Bradyrhizobium diazoefficiens: one gene and its partner. The protein of the gene in region 2 binds, or shares a complex with, the protein of the main gene of each other region. Links are inferred from orthologs where the notes say so. Each region holds a gene or a part of one and is shown on either strand. Other genes may lie near its edges.

The links.
Region 1: the proteins of JJB99_RS06485 (region 2) and tldD are in contact, whole or in part, in a solved structure (PDB 5NJ9), measured with the Escherichia coli proteins. The link is inferred for Bradyrhizobium diazoefficiens from one-to-one orthologs.

Annotation. Positions count from the first base shown.
Region 1 is NZ_CP067100.1:7,298,337-7,301,532, reverse strand. The notes cover bases 253-3,133. They hold tldD (metalloprotease TldD), read right to left. Parts: upstream 2,467-3,133; coding sequence 1,039-2,466; downstream 253-1,038. Other genes in these bases: JJB99_RS34325 (invasion associated locus B family protein), read right to left, coding at 2,929-3,133; JJB99_RS34330 (hypothetical protein), read left to right, coding at 2,635-2,922; lepB (signal peptidase I), read right to left, coding at 266-1,042; JJB99_RS34345 (MmcQ/YjbR family DNA-binding protein), read right to left, coding at 253-256. Also shown: more of JJB99_RS34345, read right to left, coding at 1-252; more of JJB99_RS34325, read right to left, coding at 3,134-3,196. UniProt on the Escherichia coli protein: Metalloprotease involved in CcdA degradation. Suppresses the inhibitory activity of the carbon storage regulator (CsrA).
Region 2 is NZ_CP067100.1:1,374,372-1,377,582, forward strand. What follows is about bases 73-2,968. They hold JJB99_RS06485 (TldD/PmbA family protein), read left to right. Parts: upstream 73-772; coding sequence 773-2,164; downstream 2,165-2,968. Other genes in these bases: JJB99_RS06475 (DUF6101 family protein), read right to left, coding at 73-492; JJB99_RS06480 (hypothetical protein), read left to right, coding at 603-776; JJB99_RS06490 (3'(2'),5'-bisphosphate nucleotidase CysQ), read left to right, coding at 2,151-2,966. Outside these bases: more of JJB99_RS06475, read right to left, coding at 1-72; JJB99_RS06495 (DUF4170 domain-containing protein), read left to right, coding at 3,027-3,211.

The DNA of each region.
Region 1 (3,196 bases), 5.9 Mb from region 2 along the record:
GCTTCGCCTTCGACAGGCGGATCAGCACGACCGGATAGTCGGCGTAGTGATCGGTGAAATAGAAGATCTTCGGCTGCCTCTCGACCAGCATGGCGCGCTCGTCGATCGGGACATCCGGCATCACCAGGCTGTCGCCGCCCTCCTTCAGGCGCGCCAGCAGCTTCTTGCGCACTTTCAGGGCCGGCGTGGTATAGGAAGTGCCGTCCTCGACCTCCGGCCACGTCAGCGCAAATTTTCTGACGTCGTCGAAGGTCATGAGATCGGCTCAGTGCACGGCGGTGAAGAACCGCGCGAGCCGGAAGCCGGAGAGCCAGGTCCACACCGGCTGGCCGCGCATGCCGAGATCCCAGGAGCCGAGCACGGCATCGGCGCGTCCGACCAGATTGTCGATCGGCAACAGGCCGACGCCGCCGGAGCGCAGCGGCACGCGGCTGTCTGCGGAATTGTCTCTGTTGTCGCCGAGCACGAAGAGGTGGCCGGGCGGCACCTTCACCTCGGGCGTGTTGTCGAGCGGGCCGTTGTCGCGCATCTTGAAGATCAGATGCGAGACGCCGTTCGGCAGCGTCTCGACATAGCGATAGGCCGGCTCGCTGCCGCCATTGTCGTCCTCGGCAGCTCCAACGCCATCAGGCTTCAGCTCGGCGGGACGGTCGTTGATGAAGAGCTGGCCCTGCCGCATCTGGATGCGATCGCCGGGCAGACCCACGACGCGCTTGACCCAGGCCTGCGAGCGGTCGCCGGGCCAGCGGAACACCACGACGTCGCCCTGCTTCGGCGTCTCCGCGAACACGCGGCCGGTCTCGGGCAAGTTGATCTGGATCGGCAGCGACGAGGTGCCGTAGCCATAGGGGAATTTCGAGGCGAGCAGCGCATCGCCGATCAGCAGCGTCGGCTCCATCGAGCCCGACGGCACGTAGAACGGCTCGGCGAGCGCGCCCTTGGCGATGAATACGGCGGCGACGATGCCGGCGAGCTGCATCAGCTGCCCGCCCCATCCGCTGCTCTTCCGCTTGGGAGCGGCAGTTACCTTGTCAACGCTCATGCGCCTGTTCCACCTACCGTAATGCGTTCCATCAGAAGCGAGGGCTGGCCGACGCCGACCGGTACGCCCTGACCGTTCTTGCCGCAGGTGCCGACGCCGGTATCGAGCGCGAGATCGTTGCCGATCATGCGGATGCGATGCAGGTCGGTCGGCCCGTTGCCGATCAGCATGGCGCCCTTCAGGGGCGCGCCCAATTTGCCGTTCTCGATCTTGTAAGCCTCGGTGCACTGGAACACGTATTTGCCCGAGGTGATGTCGACCTGGCCGCCGCCGAAATTCGCGGCGAACACGCCGTTCTTCACGGAAGCTAGGATCTCGGCCGGATCGCGGTCGCCCGCCAGCATGTAGGTGTTTGTCATGCGCGGCATCGGCACATGGGCATAGCCCTGGCGACGGCCGTTGCCGGTCGGCTTCATGTTCATCAAACGCGCGTTCTGTCGGTCCTGCATGTAGCCGACCAGGATGCCGTCTTCGATCAGCACGGTGCGATTGGTCGGCGTGCCCTCGTCGTCGATCGACAGCGAACCGCGGCGCGAGGCAATGGTGCCGTCGTCGACAACGGTGACACCCTTGGCCGCGACCTGCTGGCCCATCAGGCCCGCGAACGCCGACGTCTTCTTGCGGTTGAAATCGCCTTCGAGGCCGTGGCCGACCGCTTCATGCAGCATCACGCCGGGCCAGCCGGCCCCGAGGACGACGTCCATCTCGCCGGCGGGGGCGGGGATCGACTCTAGATTGACCAGCGCCTCGCGCAGCGCGCCGTCGGCGGCCTCGTGCCAGGACTGGGTCTCGATAAATTCGGCATAGCCGGCGCGGCCGCCATAGCCCTTGCTGCCACTCTCCTGGCGGTCGCCCTGGCCGGCGACGACGGAGATGTTGACGCGCACCAGCGGGCGGATGTCGCGATAGTTCTCGCCGTCGGGCCGCAGGATCTCGACGACCTGCCAGGTCGCACCCAGGCTGACGCTGACCTGTCGCACCCGCGGATCCTTGTCGCGCAGGTAAGCGTCGATCTCGGCCAGCAGCTTGACCTTGGTCTCGAAGCCCGGCGCATCGAGCGGATTGTCGTCGCCATAGAGCCGCACGTTGGTGCGCGGAGGCGGTGCGGCAAAATTGCCTGAATAGCCGCCGCGCACGGCCCCGACTGCGTCGGCGGCGCGAATCAGCGCCGGCAGCGACACGTCGGAGGAATGCGCGTAACCCACCGCGTCGTCCTTGACGGCGCGCAGGCCAAAACCCTGCGAGGTGTCGTAGGTCGCCTGCTTCAGCCGCCCATTGTCGAACATCAGCGCTTCGGTCTGGCTGTATTCCAGGAACAATTCGCCGTCGTCGGCGCCGGCAAGCCCGCGCGCGACCTCGCTGCGAACCTGGTCGCGGTCGAGATTGGCGCGGTCGAGCAGGGAGGTCGTGGCAGGGTTGGTCATGCGTCCGTCCATTATCGGGGGATGTTGGGCAAGATAATGGTTTCCCGCGCGTTCCGCGAGGCCTGGGCTGTCACATTACGGAAACGATAGGTACGGCCTGCCCTTAAGCCGGCTTTCAGGATTCCGGGCTATCGAGGACGAATCCTGGGGCGGAGCGCCGGCAAGAGCATGTGGAATTCGCTGCTTGTGTTCTGGGATCAGTATCACGGCCTGATCATCGGCTTTGGCGCGCTGGGGCTGGTCCTGCTTTTCAATCAGTTCGTCTACCGCCGCTATTGGACCTCCTATCCCACCCGCGAGGCCTATGTCGCAGCTCACCCGGGCTGCGACACGGTGGACGGCATCCTCTGCGCGACATGTCGGCGAAAGGCACTGGCCGGGCCGGTGGCCGGGAGAGGCCGCATCTACCGCTGCGGCTGGTGCGACACGGAGCTTTATCGCATCGACCAGGGGTGAGGGCGTCTACGGTAGCTTGTCATAGCCCTCGCCGAGCCCGTTCAGGCTGAGCGGGAAGCCGATGCCTTCTTCCGGCGTCTCGAAGATGATGAAGGTTGCGGTCTTGGCCGAGCGGAGCTGGCCCAGCAGCTTGTCGTCCATGACCACCTCGGCGACGCAGCCATTGGGCAGGCAGCGGACGAAGCCGGCGCGGCCGACGTCCTGGTTGTCGAGCTTGAGGCCGAGGCCGGACGGCAAAAGGACGCCGAGCGGGGCGACCACCCGCATCAAGCGG
Region 2 (3,211 bases):
TTCGCGATGCACCGGCAACTCGCGCTTGATACCGGCGCGGCGGCGCATCAGGAATTTCGGGCGGCGGGCGCGGATCGCGTTGGCGCGGCGACGGCGGGCCGCCGGCTTGCGCGCAGCTTCGTCGAGCTGCGGCAGCGCGAAGAGCTCGCTCCAGATCGCCCAGGCTTCAGCGAGTTCTTCGCTGTCGGCGCCGACCAGCAGCGGAATGGAGAGCGAGGGATCGCGATGCACGAGCACGAGCGTCCGCGCCTCGTCGTTGCCGCGTAGCGCGATGCCAATGAAGTCGCTGACGCGCAAATTGATCGCCATCTGCATGCCGCGGACGGCGCGGCGCAGCACGACGCGCTCGCGATGAAGCTCGATCTGCCTGGTGTAGCCGTCGGCGCGCGCATCATGCGCATCGAAGCGGACCGGAAGGGAAAGAGGGTCGAGCCGCAGAGAGCGGCTCGACCCGGCGGGGTTGGCCCCGCATGTTGCTGTTTGACGCCTCACGGCTTTCATTCTCCCCGCCGGGATTATGTTCCCGGTCGATGCGAGGACCTTAGCGCGGCCTTTGCGGAAACCGCTTAAAAAGGCTGGTTAATCCAGCGTCACCGCCGCGCATGATTGACAAGACCTTGGCGCGCATGATTGACGAGACGTTGCGCCAGTCTCGCGAATCTGAGCGTTTTGCGGGGCTGAAAATGCTTGAAGTCCGCACCATTTGGGCACATCTGGTGGTCAGGGCGCCCGTCGCCCCCGAAACCTCCCGCGCCCCAACAGGATTTCGTTTGTGAACCCTTCACCAAGCTCGACGCTTTCGCCGCAAGCCAATCGCGATCTGTTCGATCAATCCGCGCTGTCCGATCTCGCACAGCGGCTGGTGGAGGCGGCGAAGCGCGCTGGCGCGGATGCGGCCGATGCGGTCGCAGTGCGCGGTATCTCGCAAGGCGTCGAGGTGCGCGACGGCCGCGTCGAGGAATCCGAACGTTCCGAGGGCGACGATGTCGGCTTGCGCGTGCTGGTCGGCCAGCGCCAGGCGGTGGTGTCGACCAACGACGTCAGCGGCGATGCGGTGACCAAGCTTGCCGAGCGCGCGGTCGCGATGGCGAAGGTCGCGCCAGTCGATAAGTTTGTTGGCCTCGCCGATCCCGCGCTGCTCGCGCGCGATTTTCCCGAGCTCGATTTGCTCGATCCCGACGTGCCCGCGACCTCAGAGCTCGAGCGCCGTGCACTCGAAGCCGAAGCCGCCGCGCTCGCCGTGAAGGGCGTCACCAAATCGGGCGGTGCGTCGGCTTCCGCGGGCATCGGCGGCATGGTGCTGGTCACCTCGACCGGCTTCCACGGCTCTTATCTGCGCTCCAGCCAGGGCATCTCCGCCACCGCCATCGCGGGCGAGGGCACCGGCATGGAGCGCGACTACGACTTCACCTCGGCGCCGCATGCGTCCGATCTGTTGTCACCGGAGCTCGTCGGCCGTTCCGCCGGCGAGCGCACCGTAGCGCGCTTCAATCCGCGCAAGGTCGAGACCTGCAAGGTGCCGGTGGTGTTCGACCCGCGCGTTGCGGGCTCGCTTGTCGGCCATCTCGTCGGCGCCATCAACGGCGCCTCGATCGCGCGCAAGACCAGCTTCCTCAAGGACAAGCTCGGCCAGCAGCTGTTCGCGAAAAACATCCGCATCATCGACGATCCCTTGCGCAAGCGCGGCCTGCGCTCGCAGACCTTCGATGCCGAAGGCGTCGCGGTGAAGCGGACCGCGCTGGTTGACGAGGGTGTGCTGACGACCTGGCTGCTCGACTGCGCCACCGCGCGCGAGCTCGGCCTTGTCACCACCGGCCACGCCCATCGCGGTGTCTCGTCCTCGCCCTCGCCGGGGCCGTACAATCTGCATCTCGAAGCTGGCACACTGAGCCCGGCCGAGCTGATCGCCGACATCAAGCAGGGTTTCTACGTTACCGACCTGATCGGCTCGGGCGTCAACGGCGTCACCGGCGATTACAGCCGCGGCGCCTCCGGCTTCTGGATCGAGAATGGCGAGATCACCTATCCCGTCAGCGAGGTCACGATCGCAGGGCACCTGTTCGAGATCTTCAAGTCGATGCAGCCGGCGAACAATCTCGAGTTCCGCTACGGCATCAATGCGCCGACGGTGCGCATCGAGGGTTTGACGCTTGGCGGACGTTGAGGCGCACTCCCTCGAAACCATCCTGACGCGTGATGCGGCGCTGCTGAAAGATTCGGTGCGGGAGGCGGGCAGCCTCGCGCACGCGATGTTCCGCACCGAGCTGAAGAAGTGGATCAAGGGCGCGTCCTCGCCGGTGTCGGAAGCCGACATCGCGGTCAACGATCTGCTCGAGGCCCGCCTGCGCAGCGCCACGCCCGATTACGGCTGGCTGTCGGAGGAGAGTGCCGACGACGAGGCGCGGCTGTCGCGGCGGCTGACCTGGGTGGTCGATCCCATCGACGGCACCCGCAATTATCTCAACGGCCATGACGAATGGTGCGTCAGCGTCGCGCTGGTCGAGGATGCCTCACCGGTGCTGGCCGCGGTGTACGCGCCGAGCAGCGACGAGTTCTTCTTCGCGGCCCGCGACCAGGGCACCACGCTCAACGGCGTGCCGGTGCGGGCGGCGGGCGGATCCGCGCTCGATTTCGCCCGCGTCGCCGGTCCGAAGCCGCTGGTCGAGCGGCTGAAGCCCTCGCTCGGCGACATCAAGCTGCATCCGCGAATCGGCTCGCTCGCGCTACGCCTGTGCCGGGTGGCCCACGGCGCGCTGGATGCGGCTTTTGCGGGGGGTAACAGCCATGATTGGGACCTTGCGGCGGCCGATTTGATCGTGCAGGAAGCGGATGGTAGGATGAGCGGTCTCTCCGGAGATCCCATCCTCTATAACCGCCGGGAAGTGGCGCACGGGGTGCTGGTGGCAGCGGGTCGCGATCGTCATGCGAGCATTGTCGCGCATTTTCGAGATCGTCCCTTCGCCTAAGCGCTCCCGCTGTGCTTGTCGACCACTGCTTTGCCGGGCAGCCCGTTAGGAACAGACCCCATGCCAGATAGTGCCCCGCAACAATTGCTGCATCTCGTCATCGGCGGCGAGCTCGTCGATCTCGAGCACAACACCTTCAAGAATCTCGACGACGTCGAGATCGTCGGCCTCTATCCGAACTATGCGACCGCCCACGCCGCCTGGCGGGCCAAGGCACAGAGCACGGTCGACAACGCGCAGATGCG